Regions from separate parts of the Streptomyces sp. NBC_01224 genome, predicted to be linked through region 1. Evidence: riboswitches for the same ligand, from Rfam matches in the RefSeq annotation. Region 1 holds a riboswitch; the other holds the start of a gene.
What was found. Region 1 has a riboswitch for thiamine pyrophosphate ahead of thiO (glycine oxidase ThiO). Riboswitches for the same ligand answer to the same signal wherever they lie in the genome.
Positions count from the first base shown of each region.

Region 2: another riboswitch for thiamine pyrophosphate. It lies ahead of OG609_RS42020 (purine-cytosine permease family protein); the one in region 1 lies ahead of thiO (glycine oxidase ThiO).

Region 1 is NZ_CP108529.1:6,663,759-6,670,969, forward strand. It holds gene OG609_RS29975 (DUF4396 domain-containing protein) at 1-136, opposite strand, end outside; gene OG609_RS29980 (deoxyribonuclease IV) at 231-1,088, opposite strand; gene pknB (Stk1 family PASTA domain-containing Ser/Thr kinase) at 1,095-3,011, opposite strand; gene OG609_RS29990 (thiazole synthase) at 3,133-3,927, opposite strand; gene thiS (sulfur carrier protein ThiS) at 3,930-4,148, opposite strand; gene thiO (glycine oxidase ThiO) at 4,145-5,329, opposite strand; TPP riboswitch at 5,326-5,440, opposite strand; gene OG609_RS30005 (NAD(P)/FAD-dependent oxidoreductase) at 5,579-6,832, shown strand; gene OG609_RS30010 (Rv2175c family DNA-binding protein) at 6,903-7,211, shown strand, end outside.
Region 2 is NZ_CP108529.1:9,224,542-9,231,752, reverse strand. It holds gene thiM (hydroxyethylthiazole kinase) at 1-736, opposite strand, end outside; gene OG609_RS42020 (purine-cytosine permease family protein) at 790-2,202, opposite strand; TPP riboswitch at 2,194-2,288, opposite strand; gene OG609_RS42015 (hypothetical protein) at 2,598-2,771, shown strand; gene OG609_RS42010 (hypothetical protein) at 3,034-3,294, opposite strand; gene OG609_RS42005 (alpha/beta hydrolase) at 3,511-4,539, opposite strand; gene OG609_RS42000 (phosphodiester glycosidase family protein) at 4,595-6,205, opposite strand; gene OG609_RS41995 (hypothetical protein) at 6,540-7,169, shown strand.

The sequences.
Region 1 (7,211 bases):
GACTGGTGTGGTCGGCGTGGCCTGGGTGGGCTGCGTGCTCGCCGTGGTCTACGCGCAGGTTGTGATCTGTGTGCTCCCCGTGCTGCTCGCCCCGCTCATGGTGGCTGTGCTGCTCGTGGTGTGTGTCGTGCTGCATGGCGATCCCCCAATGCCGAGTAGCGGTTCCTGCCGACAGCAGGAACCGTATACCCCCATGGGGTATTCCTCAATGGGGAAACAGTGCGCAGCACTCAGCCCCGGTCGCGCAGCCCCTTCAGGCGCGCCACATCCGCCGCATTCCCCTCCTTGCCGCCCGGTGTCTCGACGATCAGCGGTACACCGGCGGTCGCCGGATGAGCGAAAAGCTCTCGGAACGGCTCCTCGCCGATGTGCCCGGCGCCGATGTTCTCGTGCCGGTCCTTGTGGGCTCCCACCACGTCCTTGGAGTCATTGGCGTGGATCAGTTTCAGCCGGCCCTCGCCGACCGTGTCCACCAGCAGGTCAAGTGTCTGCCGCATGCCCGCCGGGCCCGTCAGATCGTGGCCCGCCGCGTAGATGTGGCAGGTGTCGAGGCAGATGCCGAGCTTGGGGTGGGCGTCGAGTGCTTCGAAGTACGGGCCGAAGTCCCAGGTCCGCGAGCAGAGCGAGAACCCCTGCCCGGCGGTCGACTCCAGCAGCAGATACGGGTCGTCGTCGTGCGTCAGCTCGTCCAGGAGCGGCCGCATGTGCATGCGTACCTGTGCGAGGGCCTGCTCGCGCGGTCGGCCGCCCGTTGCCGATCCGGTGTGCACCACGACGCCCAGGGCGCCGATCTCGCGGGCCCGGCGCAGTGAGTGGCGCAGCGAGTCCACGGACTTCTCGACGGTGGCCACGGTGTGCGAACCGAAGTTGATCAGATACGGGGCGTGGACGTACGCCGGTATGGAATCGGCGGCGCACTCGGCACGGAACTGCTCGTCCTGGGCCGGGTTGCCTGCGGGCGTCGCCCAGCCGCGCGGGTTGGCGACGAAGACCTGGACGGCCTCCGCCCCCATCTCGCGGGCGTAGGGGAGGCCGACCTTGGCGAGGCCGCCGGCCACGGGAACATGGCCGCCGACTGGGTTGCGCATACGGATCTAGAGTCCCTTGGTCTTGATGGTGATGGCGCTGCCCTCGGGGGCCTGCTTACCGCCGTCGACGGACTGGCTGTCGATGGTGTCGCCGAAGGAGAGGAACGGGCGGTCGACCTTGACCTCGAAGCCCGCGGCCTCCAGCTCGCGCCTGGCGTCGTCGACGTTCTTCCCGATGACATCCGGGACGTTGATCATCCGCGGTCCCTTGGAGACCGTGAGCGTGATGGTGTCGCTCTCGGCGGCCTGGCTGCCCTCGGCCGGCGACTGATGGGCGATGTCGCCCGCGACCTCGGGGGAACTGACCCGGTCGGGCAGCACCTTTGCCTTCAGCCCCTTCTCGTCCAGCGCGGCGGTGGCGTCCTCGACGGACAGCCCGGTGACATCGGGGACGTCGACCGGGGCGCCCTTGCTGACTACGAGGGCGACCGCGGAGTCCGGGTGGCGCTCGGTGCCCGCCTCGGGGTCCGTACGGATCACCTCGCCCCGTCCCGTCTCCTCGCTGAACTCCTTGGTGACCATGCCGGGCACCAGGCCTGCCTTCTTCAGCGCGCGCCTGGCGTCCCCGAGCGAGAGGTCCTGGACATCGGGGACCTTCACGATCTCGGGGCCGCGCGAGACGACGAGCGTCACCGCGTCGTTCCCCCGGATGCGGGCGCCGGACTCGGGGTCGCTGCTGATGACCTTGCCGCGCTCGACGGTGTCGCTGTAGGCCCGCTTGACGCTCTTGAGTTCCAGGCCGGCGCCCGAGAGCCGTTCCTGGGCGGTCTTCTCGGTCTGGCCGAGCACAGAGGGGACCCGGGTGAACTGCCCGGAGTTGATGTACCAGACACCGGTGCCGATCCCCAGCGCCAGCAACACCGCGACGACCACGGCGATGACGGAGCGCCGCGGACCGAGGCGGCGCAGGCCGTGCGGCGCGGGCTGCGGCGGCGTCGGCGGGGGCATCTCCAGCCGGCTGGTGTGGTGGGCGACGCCCTGGTCGGCCGGGAGCAGCCGCGGGATCACGCTCGTGCGGTCCTCGGCGGCGTCGTGCACCTCGGCGAGAGCCTGCGGCGGTACGGCGTCCAGCTGGGCGTCGGTGAGACCGGAGCGGGCCTCTCGGGTCTCGGCGAGCAGCGCCACCGCGTCGAACGGGCGGATCTCGGGGTTACGGGCGGTGGCGCCGGCCACCAGGTCGTCGAGCTCGAAGGGGAGCCCAGGGACGGCAGCCGACGGGGCCGGGACGTCCTCGTTGAGGTGCTGGTAGATGACCTGGGCGGGGGTGTCGCCGGCGTGCGGCTTGGAGCCGGTCAGCATCTCGTACAGGACGACACCGCAGGCGTACACATCGGTGCGGGTGTCCGCCGTGCCGTGCTCTATCTGCTCGGGGGCGAGATAGGAGACGGTGCCCAGGACGGACCCGGTGGTGTTGGTGACGGCGCCCACGGCCCTTACGAGACCGAAGTCGGCGACCTTGACCCGGCCGTCGTCCCCTATCAGGACGTTCTCCGGCTTCATGTCGCGGTGCACGAACCCCGCGCGGTGCGCGGCGCCCAGGGCGGCCAGGACCGGCTCCAGGATGTCCAGTGCGGCCCTCGGCTGCAGGGCGCCGCGCTCGCGCAGTACGTCGCGCAGGGTGCAGCCCGCGACGTACTCCATCGCGAGGTAGACGTACTGCCCCTGGGCGCCCTGGTCGAAGACCGCGACGACATTGGGGTGCGCGAGCCGGGCCACGGACTTGGCCTCGCGGATGAAGCGCTCGACGAACGAGGCGTCCGTGGCGAGCGCCGGGTGCATCACCTTGAGGGCGAGCACCCGGTCGAGCCGGGTGTCCACGGCCCGGTAGACCGTGGCCATGCCGCCCACGGCGATGCGGGCATCGACGCGGTAGCGGCCGTCGAGCAGCTGCCCGACGAGAGGGTCCTGGAGGGTCGTATCCACGCATGCGAGTCTACGAGCCGCCACGGACACGGCCCACGGGCCGGGGCGGACCCGGGGCCGTACTGCAGCCGAGCCGTGACAGGGACATGCGCGCCGCAGCCGCCGGCGGCGGTCCGGTGGGTCAGAACGCCGGGCGCTCCGGGTCCAGCACCGCGCGCCCCTCCACCGGCGACGAGGCCTCGGCGAAGTGGCGGCGCGGGATCCGGCCCGCGCGGTACGCCAGCCGCCCGCCCTCCACCGCATGCCGCATCGCCGCGGCCATCAGCTCGGGCTCCTGGGCCCGGGTCACCGCGGACGCCAGCATCACCGCCGCGCACCCCAGCTCCATCGCGAGCGCCGCGTCCGAGGCCGTCCCGGCGCCCGCGTCGAGAATCACCGGCACCCGGGCCTGCTCGACGATCAGCTGGAAGTTGTGCGGATTGCGGATGCCGAGGCCGGAGCCGATGGGGGAGCCGAGCGGCATGATCGCCGCGCACCCCACGTCCTGGAGCCTGCGGGCCAGTACGGGGTCGTCATTGGTGTACGGAAGCACGGTGAAGCCGTCGTCCACCAGGGTCTCCGCGGCGTCCAGCAGCTCGATCGGGTCGGGCAGCAGGGTCCGCTCGTCGGCCACCACCTCAAGCTTGATCCAGTCCGTGCCGAGCGCCTCGCGGGCCAGCCGGGCGGTCAGCACGGCCTCGCCCGCGGTGAAGCAGCCCGCCGTGTTCGGCAGCACGCGGATGGAGAGCCGCTGGAGCACGGAGAGCACCGAGCCCTGCACGGTCGGATCGAGGCGGCGCATCGCGACGGTGGTGAGCTCGGTACCGGAGGCGGTCAGGGAGCGTTCCAGCACGTCGAGGCTGGGCGCCCCGCCGGTTCCCATGATCAGCCGGGAGCCGAAGGCGGTGTCGCCGAGGGTGAAGAGGTCGTCGGACATGGTCAGCCTCCCTGGACCGCGGTCAGGACCTCGACGCGGTCACCGTCAACGAGTGCGGCGGTGGACCACTGGCCGCGCGGGACGACGGTCTCGTTGACGGCGGCCGCGACGCCGGAGTGCGCGGCGGTCAGGGTGGCCACAAGGGTGTCCAGGGTGGTGCCCGCGGCGAGGAGACGGACCTCGCCGTTCACGGACACGGTGAGGGGCGCGGGATCGGTCATGCGGGCTGCTCCTGACGTACGGAGACGGCGGCGGACGAGAAACGGTGCGGAGTGAAGGGGCGAGCCACCTCGGGCAGCTCGCCTGTGGTGAGGAGCTCTGCCATGACGTGACCGGTGACGGGAGTCAGCAGCACCCCGTTGCGGTGGTGGCCGGTGGCGAGGTGAAGGCCCGGCAGGGCGGTGGGGCCGAGCAACGGGGCGTTGTCGGGGGAGGTGGGGCGCAGGCCGGCCCGGGTCTCGGTGAGCGGGAGCTCGGTGATGCCGGGCACCAGCTCGTGGGCGTCCCGCAGCAGCTCGTAGACGCCGCCCGCGGTGACGGTGGTGTCCCAGCCCATCTCCTCGCTGGTGGCGCCGACGACCAGTTCGCCGTTCTCGCGCGGTACGAGATAGACGTGGCTTCCCCGGACCACGGCCCGGACCGTCCGGGTGAGGAACGGTGCGTACGTGGCGGGCACGGTCAGCCGCAGCACCTGCCCCTTCACCGGCCGGACCGGCGGCACGACCCCGTCCGGCAGCCCCGGGAGCCGGCCGCTGAGGCTGCCCGCGGCGAGCACGACCTGGTCGGCGGCGAGCTCCGTACCCCCGCAGAGCACGGCTCCGGCGGCCCGGTCGCGTATCACCGCCAGGCGCTCCGCCCATCCGCGGTGGAAGACCACCCCGGCCCGCTCGCAGGCGGTCAGCAGTGCGGCGGCCAGCCGGCGGGGATCGATCTGGTGGTCGCCGTCGACCCGCAGACCGCCGCGGACGCCCGGCGCGAGCATCGGCTCCAGGCGGCGGCATTCGCGGCCGGTGAGCCACTCCGACTCCAGGCCCGAACGCTGCTGCAGGGCGTGCAGTTCCCGCAGATGGGCACGGTCGTCGGAGTCCAGCGCGACGGCCAGGGTGCCGCAGGCGCGGAAGCCGGTCTCCTGTCCGCTCGCCGCCTCCAGCTCGGCCGCGAAGGCCGGATAGCGGGCGGCCGAGGCGACATTGAGGCCCAGCAGCATCTGTTCGCCGTAGTGGAGTTCGGTGACGGCGGCCAGCATGCCGGCCGCCACCCGGGCGGCTCCGCCACCCGGTTCGGGATCGACGACCGCGGTGCGCAGTCCGCGTTGCGCGGCCCGCCAGGCGGTCACCAGACCGATGATCCCGCCCCCGATGACAAGGACGTCGGATCCGTTTCCGTTCCGAGAGGAACGCATGGGTCCCCAACCCTTCCCTTCGCCGGCATGACCCGGATCAGGTTCGTACGGTCGAAGGCCGCCCCAGCCTCCCTCTCAGCCCGGTGCGTCCGGGCTCCCGCGAGTGTTTTACGTTGGCCACCCTAAACCGTTTTTGGGCGGTGAGCAGGAACGGGTCCTGCCCCACCGGCACGCCCCGAACGGTCTTGGGCGCACTGGCCGAAGAGCTCCCCCTTTCCTGACGATCCGTCAGTTGTTTAAGGTGTACAGGTGAGCGAGCAGCAGCAGTCAGAGCGGCCGGACCGGCAGGCAGGGCGCCGCGTCGTCATCGTCGGCGCGGGCATGGCCGGCGTGCAGACGGCGGTGGCCCTGCGGGAACAGGGCTTCACCGGCTCCGTCGCCCTGATCGGCGCCGAACCGCACCAGCCCTACGACCGGCCCCCGCTGTCCAAGGCGGTACTGCTCGGCAAGGCCGAGGACTCCGCCTTCGACGTCGACTTCGGGGCGCTGGACATCGATCTGCAGCTGGGCCGCGAAGTCACCGGTGTGCGGCCGGGCGCGCATGAGCTGGACACCCCGTCAGGACCTGTTGCATACGACGTCCTGGTGATCGCGACCGGCGCCGAACCGGTTGTCCTGCCCGGTGCCGAGGGCGTTCCCGGCGTCCATCTGCTGCGCACCCTCGACGACGCGGCACGGCTGCGGCCCGTACTCGACGGGCAGCACGGCGTCGTGGTCGTCGGCGCGGGCTGGATCGGCGCCGAGTTCGCCACCGCGGCCCGCGCCTCGGGCTGTGAGGTCACCGTCGTCGAGGCCGCCGACCGGCCCCTCGCGGGCGCCATGCCCGCCGAGGTCGCCGCCCCGATGACCGCCTGGTACGCCGAGAGCGGCGCCGAACTCCTCACCGGAGCCCGGGTCGCCCGCATCGAACCCGGCCGGGTGATCCTCGCGGACGGCCGCACGATCCCGGCCGGAGCGGTCGTCGTCGGAATCGGCGCACGGCCCGCCACCGGCTGGCTGGCCGGCTCCGGCATCGCGCTCGGCCCCGACGGATCGGTGACCGCCGACGGGGCGCTGCGCACCTCGCTCCCCGATGTGTACGCGGTCGGTGACTGCGCCTCGTTCCCCTCCTTGCGGTACGGCGAACGCCTTCTCATCCACCACTGGGACAACGCCCTCCAGGGCCCTCGGACCGCCGCCGCCAACATCATCGGGGCGGGGGCCGAGAACGGCCCGGCGCTGCAGACGTACGACCCCGTGCCGTACTTCTGGTCCGAGCAGTTCGACCGGTTCGTGCAGTACGCGGGCCACCACGGGAGCGCCGACACCCTGCTGTGGCGCGGCGATCCGGCCGGTCCCTCCTGGTCGGTGTGCTGGCTGCGAGGCGGCGTCCTGGTCGCGGTCCTCGCCGTCGGCCGGCCACGCGATCTGGCGCAGGGGCGCAAGCTCATCGAGGCGGGGGCACATCTCGATCCGGCACGGGCCGCCGACCCCTCCGTACCGCTGAAGTCGGCAACCCTCTGACGGCGTACCCAGACCCCCGTACGGTCGGCCTGGCTACCGACTGTCGGTCCGGGATGGCACGCTTGTCCCTGTGACCGAGATTGACGCAAAGATCGATGCTCTCGTCCCCGCCTGGCTCCACCTTCCCGACATCGCCGAAATGCTCGATGTCGAGGTGACGCGCGTGCGGCAGCTGGTCAAGGAGGGCCAGCTCATCGCCGTACGACGTGGTGAGAACCGGACGCTTCAGGTGCCTGCCGCCTTCATCGACGGCAACAAGGTGGTCAAGGGTCTCTCCGGAACCCTGACGCTCCTGAGGGATGACGGCTACACCGACGAAGAGATGCTGGAATGGCTCTTCACCCCCGACCCGACCCTGCCGGGCACCCCTGCCCAGGCG
Region 2 (7,211 bases), 2.6 Mb from region 1:
AACTGCCGGACCCGCAGGCCTCCTTCGCGGCGAGCTCGGCGGCGACCGTGTACACGGCCACGGCGGCCACCGTCGCGGCGAACCGGTCCTCGTCGACCGCCGCGAAGGCCGCCATCACCGCACCCAGCGCACAGCCGCCACCTGTCACCCGGGTCAACAGGGCATCCCCATGGGCGATCCGGGCACAGCGCACCCCGTCGGTGACGAAGTCGACGGGCCCCGACACGGCGACCACGCAGTCGGTCGTACGGGCCAGCGCGCGTGCTGATTCCTCGGCGGCCTCGACGCCGTGGGAGGAATCCACGCCGCGACCGCCATCGCCCGCGCCCGCGAGCGCGATGATCTCGGACGCGTTGCCCCGGATCACAGCCGGCCGCAGCTTCAGGAGCTCTCGTGCCAGCGCGGTGCGTACCGGCAGGGCGCCGACCGCCACCGGGTCGAGCACCCACGGCGTACCGGCCGAAGCCGCTGCCCGCGCGGCCTCGACCATGGCGGAGCGCTGCTCCGCGTGCGGGGTGCCGAGATTGACCAGGACGCCTGAGGCGATCCGGGCGAACGGGCCGGCCTCTTCGGGAATGTCGACCATGGCCGGTGAAGCGCCCAGCGCCAGCAGGACGTTGGCGGTGAATCCAGTGACCACCGAGTTGGTCAGGCACTGCACCAACGGGGAGTCCGCCCGCACGCGTGCGAGGGCCTGTGGGACGAAGACGGCGGGATCGGCAGATGTCGAGGGCATTCGGATTCGCTCCGTGCGGGAGGGGATGGTGTCGGGACGCCGGGGGACGGCGGTCAGTCCTGCGGTCGGTGACGCAGCCGCAGCGGGGCGTATACCGCCAGGGCCACGAGGAACGCCACGTAGTACGAGAGGTCGGCGCCGTGCAGGGCGGCCGACACCGGGCCCACGTACAGACTGGTGTCCATGAACGGTACGGCGGCGGCGAAGGCGACGACGAACGCCAGCAACGGGGGCCATCCGGGTTGTGCCCGGGCGGTCTCGGCGGCGAGGTCGATCGCGGCGCCGCCCCTCGCCCGGGCCCGGGCGAGCCAGTCGACGACGATGATCGCCACGAAACCGGGAATCCAGTAGCCGACGAACAGCAGCACGTTCTGGAAGCGGGCCGTGGTGTCGGCAGCGTGCATCCACAGCACCAGAGGGAAGCCGAGCACGGCGGCGAGGGCGGCCGCCGCCGGGCGCGGAAGGCGCACTCCCACGGTCTGCAGCGCCAAGGAACCGCTGTAGTCGTTCATGGCGTTGCTGCTGAGGGCCGCCAGCGCCACGGCGAGCAGCCCGAACGCGCCCAGCGCCCCGCCGCCCAGCAGCTCGTCCACACCCGCGGCGGTCTGGTCGGTCAGCACCGAGGCACCCCACAGGCCGAGTGTCTGGACGGCCACGAAGGACGCCACAAGGCCGAGCAGCGTGCACCAGAACATGCGTGGGCGCGAGGTGGTGCGCGGCAGGTAGCGGCTGAAGTCGCTGGCGTATGGAGCCCAGGACAGGGTCAGACTCAGCGCGATGGTACTGGTCAGGACGAACGCGCCGACCTGGTCGGCGCCGTGCGCGGTGCCGCTGCCGCTGCCGGCGGGGTGGACACCGTCGAGCAGCCGCCAGGCGATCAGCGCGAATGCGGCCGCGAGCACGAAGGTCATGACGATCTGAAGCCGGTGGATGGCCTCGTAGCCCAGCACGCCGAGGACGCCCTGGGCCACCAGCATGACCAGGACACCGAGCCAGAACGGCCAGCCGCACAGCCGCGCGAGCGCGTCCCCGCCGAACAGCCCGATCAGCGCGTCCCAGGCGACCGAGGACAGCCACTGCAGGATGCCGGGCACCGCCACGCCGCGGCCGAAGGCCAGCCGGGCCAGCGGCAGCTGCCCGGCACCGGTCTGGCTCCCCCAGGTGCCCAGGTAGGCGGTGGGCACCGCGCCGAGGACGGTGCCCAGCACGACGGCGGTGAGCGCGGCTGCGAAGTCCAGGCCGAGGGCGATGCCCACGGTGCCCGTGAACACGCCGGTCATGGTCAGATTGGGAGCGAACCATACGGTGAACAGGCGCCCGGGACCGCCGTAGCGGTTGCTCTCGGGGACCGGCTCTATACCGTGCGCTTCGACACGGAGGTCGCCGGGGGCCGCCGGCATCCGTCCGTCGAAGACGGTCTGCCGGCCGTCGGCGGGCAGACCGCCGGATACATGCGCCAAAGGCATGGAAGACATCCCTCCGCCAGTACGAACTGGTTCAGGTTCGACGGGTGTGATCTCAGCCCTCGGATGGGGCACCCCGTGTCCGGTACGACGGACAGACTAACCCGATCGCTCCGGCCCTCACATCGCCGGGACCAGGTACTCCGAAAGGATCTCCGACAGGAACAAGGGGCTGCTCGGCCCGGATGGTCTTGCCGTCGCGGTCGCAGCGGGCGCCCCAACGGGAGGCGAGCCGGGCCACCGGGAACAGTCCGCGGCCGCCCTCGTCGCTGGTGCGCGCAGCGCAGGTGCGGGGCGCTGAGACTGCCGTCGGAGACCTCGCGGATGCGCAGGGAGAGCGGGCCGCACGCGTGCCGGATGGCGTTTGCCGGCCAGCTGACTGACTGACCATCAGTTCGGTGGTGAGGACGGGTGGTTGCAGACCTTCGGTCGGCAAGCTGACGGGTGGTGAAGATACGCGCGCGGGCGACCTGCGCGGGGTCGACCGGCAGCTCCCGGTGGACGGCCCGTCCTGCTTCCAGAACGCGGGGGCGGGCAAGGAGCGGGGCCGCGTCACCGGTTCGGGGCCCTGACAGCAGGGTGGTCGCCACGGCACCGCAGAGCTGCTCGAGCGATCGTACGGGGCCGGCCATGGTACGGGGCAGCTGGTCGGGCCCGGCGTCCATATCCCGGTCCGGTGCCTGGAGGAGGCCGTCGGTGCACAGCACGGGGACGGAGCCTTCCCCGAGTCGGCGTTCAGCGGTCTCGAAGGGCAGCTCGCCGCGCGGCCTGCCCCAGCGCCTCAGCGTCATCGCAGCACATGACCACCGCGATGCCCTCCCTCCGCGTGCTCGCTCACTTCTGGCTGAGTTCGATGTGCTCGGTCAGGTTGCCGACCTCCCTGCCGAGTTTCTGCACGGGGTCGGCGAAAGCGGCCAGGGCGGACTCGATGTCGACCGCTACGGCCGTGTGATGCTCCATGATGGCTGCGTGCTCCAGCCGTGCCCACACGGCGGCTTCTGCCACCAGCGCGTCGCGCTGAGGACTGGCAACCGGGTGCTGGGATGCCTGGGTAAGCAGCTCGCGGGCTCTCTGGGCAGGGGTGATGTCGTTCATGGACCGAATCTTTCCAGCGGAGGCGGGGCGACGTGCGGATTCGGGGGCGGGACACCCGGAGCGAGCCGGTGGTGGAACTGGCGCAGCGTGCAGACGAGATCGCCGTGACCGGCGACGATCCCACGATCTCCCTTGGCCGGCCGGGGGCTCGTCCCAGACACGGCTGGCCATGGCGCGGCGGGGATGCCCGGGCGGATGATCTCGGCACATGACCGTTCAGCCGTCGGCCCGCAGGGCGTGGAGCAGCATCGGTAGCGAGGAGTGCAACTCACGCTGCCAGTACGGCCAGCCGTGGGTCCCCGGTCCGTAGAAGTGAGTGGTCACGCGCTTCGCACCCTGGCGTCCGAGCTCGCTCGCAAGGGCCTGGTTCTGCCTGTTGAAGTCCGCCTCGAGCGCGCTCGAGGTGCCCGGCGGGTCCAAGGGGCCGGTGGTGCCGTCGCCGCAGGACAGGTAGACGGGGATCGACTTGAGGCGCTTGGCCAGGTGGAATGGGTCGTGGTCCGCCCAGATGTCACGTTGCGCAACCGGGTCGCCCCAGACCCTCAGCGGGTCATTGCCCTGACCGGCGAAGAATCCCATGATGCGGTTCACCGACTCGTCGTTGAGCAGCGGGTGCACAGAGCCGGAGTACGCCGCAGCCGCCTTGAACATCCCGGGGTGCCGGGCGGCATACAGCAGGGCGCCCTGGCCACCCATCGAAAGTCCCGCCACGACGCGGTTCCTGCTCGCGCCCCAGTCGTGCTCAAGGAGGAGGCGCAGCTCCTTGGTGTGGAAGGTCTCCCACGCCGGGTCACCGCCCTGGCCGTAGTTCCACCAGTCGCTGTACCAGCCGTCCCAGCCGGCCTCCGGCATGACCACGAGGACGTCGCGCAGGCTTTCGGTCCGCGCGACGTCGGTCCGACTGGTCCACGACGTGTAGTCCCCGCAGCAGCCGTGCAGCAGCCAGAGGGTCGGCCAGCGCCGGCTCCGGTCGCCCGGATCCCAGCCATCGGGCGTGAGCAGACGAACGTTCACCGTCCGGCCGCCGAGGGCCGGTGAACGGACCGACAAGTCGACCTGCCGGTCGGCGACCTGGGTGACCGCGACCACCTCGGCACCCCGGGACGAGGGCCCGAACCCGCCCGCTCGCCCGGCAGGTGACACCGTCGACGCGGTAGCTGGCGCCGACGGGGTCGACGCCAGGGTGAGCAGCAGCGCGGCAAGGACGAGCAGGAGGCGGGCTCGGCGGATCGGGACGGCGGTCATGGCGGCTCCTGGCGGTCGAAGGTCGTCGGCTCGGGCGTTCTCGGACCGGGCCGGGTCAGCCCCGGTCGGGCAGGATCAGCAGTGCGTCCCCGACGGGGCGTTCACCGGCCGCGTCGGACGGGTCGTTGATCACTTCTCCGTCGACCACCATGGTGGTCGACCCGCCACCGTCAAGATTGACCGCGTCGCGCAGGCCGAGTGCCCGGGCGACGGCGGCACTCTCGGGGATGCTCAGCCCGAGCGCGTCCGTGCTGCGTCCGTCGGCCGTGACCAGTACGGTCCTGCCGGCGGCGTCCACCCCGGCCAGCGTGCGTGGATTGCGCTTGTGCACCCAGCCGTAGTAGAAGCTCGCGTTGCCTGGCTGCACCATCCCGTCGGTCGCAGCCGTGACGTGCAGGCGTCCGTCGCGGACCAGTTCGGGACCGCCGTTGAGAATGCTCGTCGCCGGTGACGGGGAGACTTTACGGCCGCTGCCGTCCCGCAACGTCCTCTCGACCCGCAGGGGCCGGCCGGCCTGCGCCAGGGCGGCCAGCTCGGCGACGCGGGTGCCGGTCGCCTGCACGGAGCTGCCGCCGGCCGGCAGCGGTCCGCCGCGTGGTGAGCGCAGCTCCAGGACCCGTCCGCGGGTGTCCAGTACGGCCTCGAGGCCGTCGCCCTGCGGCGTCTGCCGACCGTATTCAGGCGTGAAGGCGACGAGCTCGTCGCGGTCGGTGCAGGTCACGTCGTGCAGGGGCAGCGAGGTCGGAGTGTCGTCGGCGGTGCCGCCGCAGTTCCTGATCAAACCCGGCACGCGGTCGATGCCGTCCAGAGGTTGCGACGCGTCCCGGCCGACGACCCGTCCCTTCCAGGTGAACCGGGCGACCTCGCTGTGCCGGCCGGAGTCGCGCATCACCAGGCCGGGGCGCCCGTTCACCGGCTCGCTCAGCAGCCGGCCGTCGTAGACGCCGACGCCCGCCGGATCGCCCGGCGCTCCGGCTCGCGGGTCGAGGACGAAGAACCCGGCGTTGACCGCTGCGGTCGCGCCGGCCGCGGCCGCCAGCTCACTGGTCTTCTCGCGGTTCTCCAGATCGGGACCGTACGACGCCTTGAGCCCGCCGCGGAACCGGTCCGGGTCGATGGTGAGCACGTCGATCCGCCACGGGCCACGGTCCTCGGGGTTGCCGTCCCAGCCGGTGTACACGACGGACCCGGCGTGCCCGGCCCCTTTCAGCCGGGTGAGCTCGGCCGTCGCGGCGGACTGCGAGTCGAACTGCCCGACCCGGACCCGCCACCCAAGCGTTCCAGCGGTGTAGTCGGCGACGGCCGGAGTCGTGACTTCCTCGACCCGGGCGTCGAAGCCGTTCCCCTGAACATCGGCAGTCAGCTCGTCGGCGCTCGCCCGGTCCTTCAGCGCCGTCGGCGGCGCGTCGGGGTCCGGCGAGGTGGCACCGCCGGGTATGGAAACCTCGACCGTCCACGCAAGCGCCGGGGCGTCGCCACCGCGCACGATCCGCGTGAGGGTGACACCGGGCTGCAGCGTCCGCGTGCTGCGGGTCTCGGTCAAGCCGACGGCGCCCAGCGGCAGGGCACCTGAAGGCCGCGGCTCGGAGGAGGCAGGCGCCGGCAAGGCGCCCACCAAAGCCAAGAGGGCCAGGACCGTGGACGCGCCGAGCAACTTGCTGTTCACGTACCCCCCTTGGAAAGATCGGCCCAGCAACGGTGCGTGCGACAGTGACCACCAGTCAAGACGTGTGCACGTCAATACTCTCGGTTCGTTGTCCTGGATCCGCTTGAGCACGGACCGAGCTGGAACCTTGGCTGCACGTTCCCGTTCGCGGCGACGTACAAGTCGCCCGGATTCCCTGCCGCCAACAATGGCTTGAACCGGGCCAAGAACATCGGCTACGCCGGACTGGAGTGCGTGCGGACGGTTGGTGGCGAAGGGTGACGGCACCCGCGATCACCGTACAACGACACCACCTACGATGACCCGAAGTGGCCCGCGCTGCTCAATGAAGGACATGATGCGTGACGTTCTGCCTGCCTGGGCCGCCATCACTGACTGGCTGGCGGTGCACGCGCCCGCCTCGCACGCAACCTTGCGGCCGGGCGCGGCCGTGGCCGCCGTTCGTTCCGCCGAGGACGAGCTGGGGGTGGGCCTGCCCGCCGACCTGGTGACGCTGCTGATGATGTGCGACGGAACGGTCGACGCCTCAGCCCTGGATCGCGACCCTGACCAGTACGCCCCGGGTCTGTTCCTTGCCCAGCACCATCTGCTGCCGCTTGAGGCGATCGTGGCAGTCCGGAACAGCGGAGGGAATGCCGAGCAGTTCTGGGGTGCCTGGGTACCTTTCGCTGTCGCTGACTACTCCCTTGCCCCGTGGGGCGGCCTGGCAGTCGAGGCTGGAGGTCGCCTCGCCACCTTCAGCCAGGCCGACGGTGAGCCGCCGTCGGGACCGCTCACCTTCCCCGGGTACGGATGCCTCAGCGAGTTTCTGGACACCGTGGCTGAAGCCGTCACCCAAGGCACCGGCCCGCTGATGACCGAGGCCACTCCCGGGTTTCACCGGGGAGCGCTGGTGTGGGGGCCGTTGCCGGGTGACGGTGCTCCGTGGACGTCGGCACACCCGGAGAACGGCTCCACAGCCTGAAGGACGGCCTCCAGGTAAGCGGTGATGGACGGAAAGTGCAGG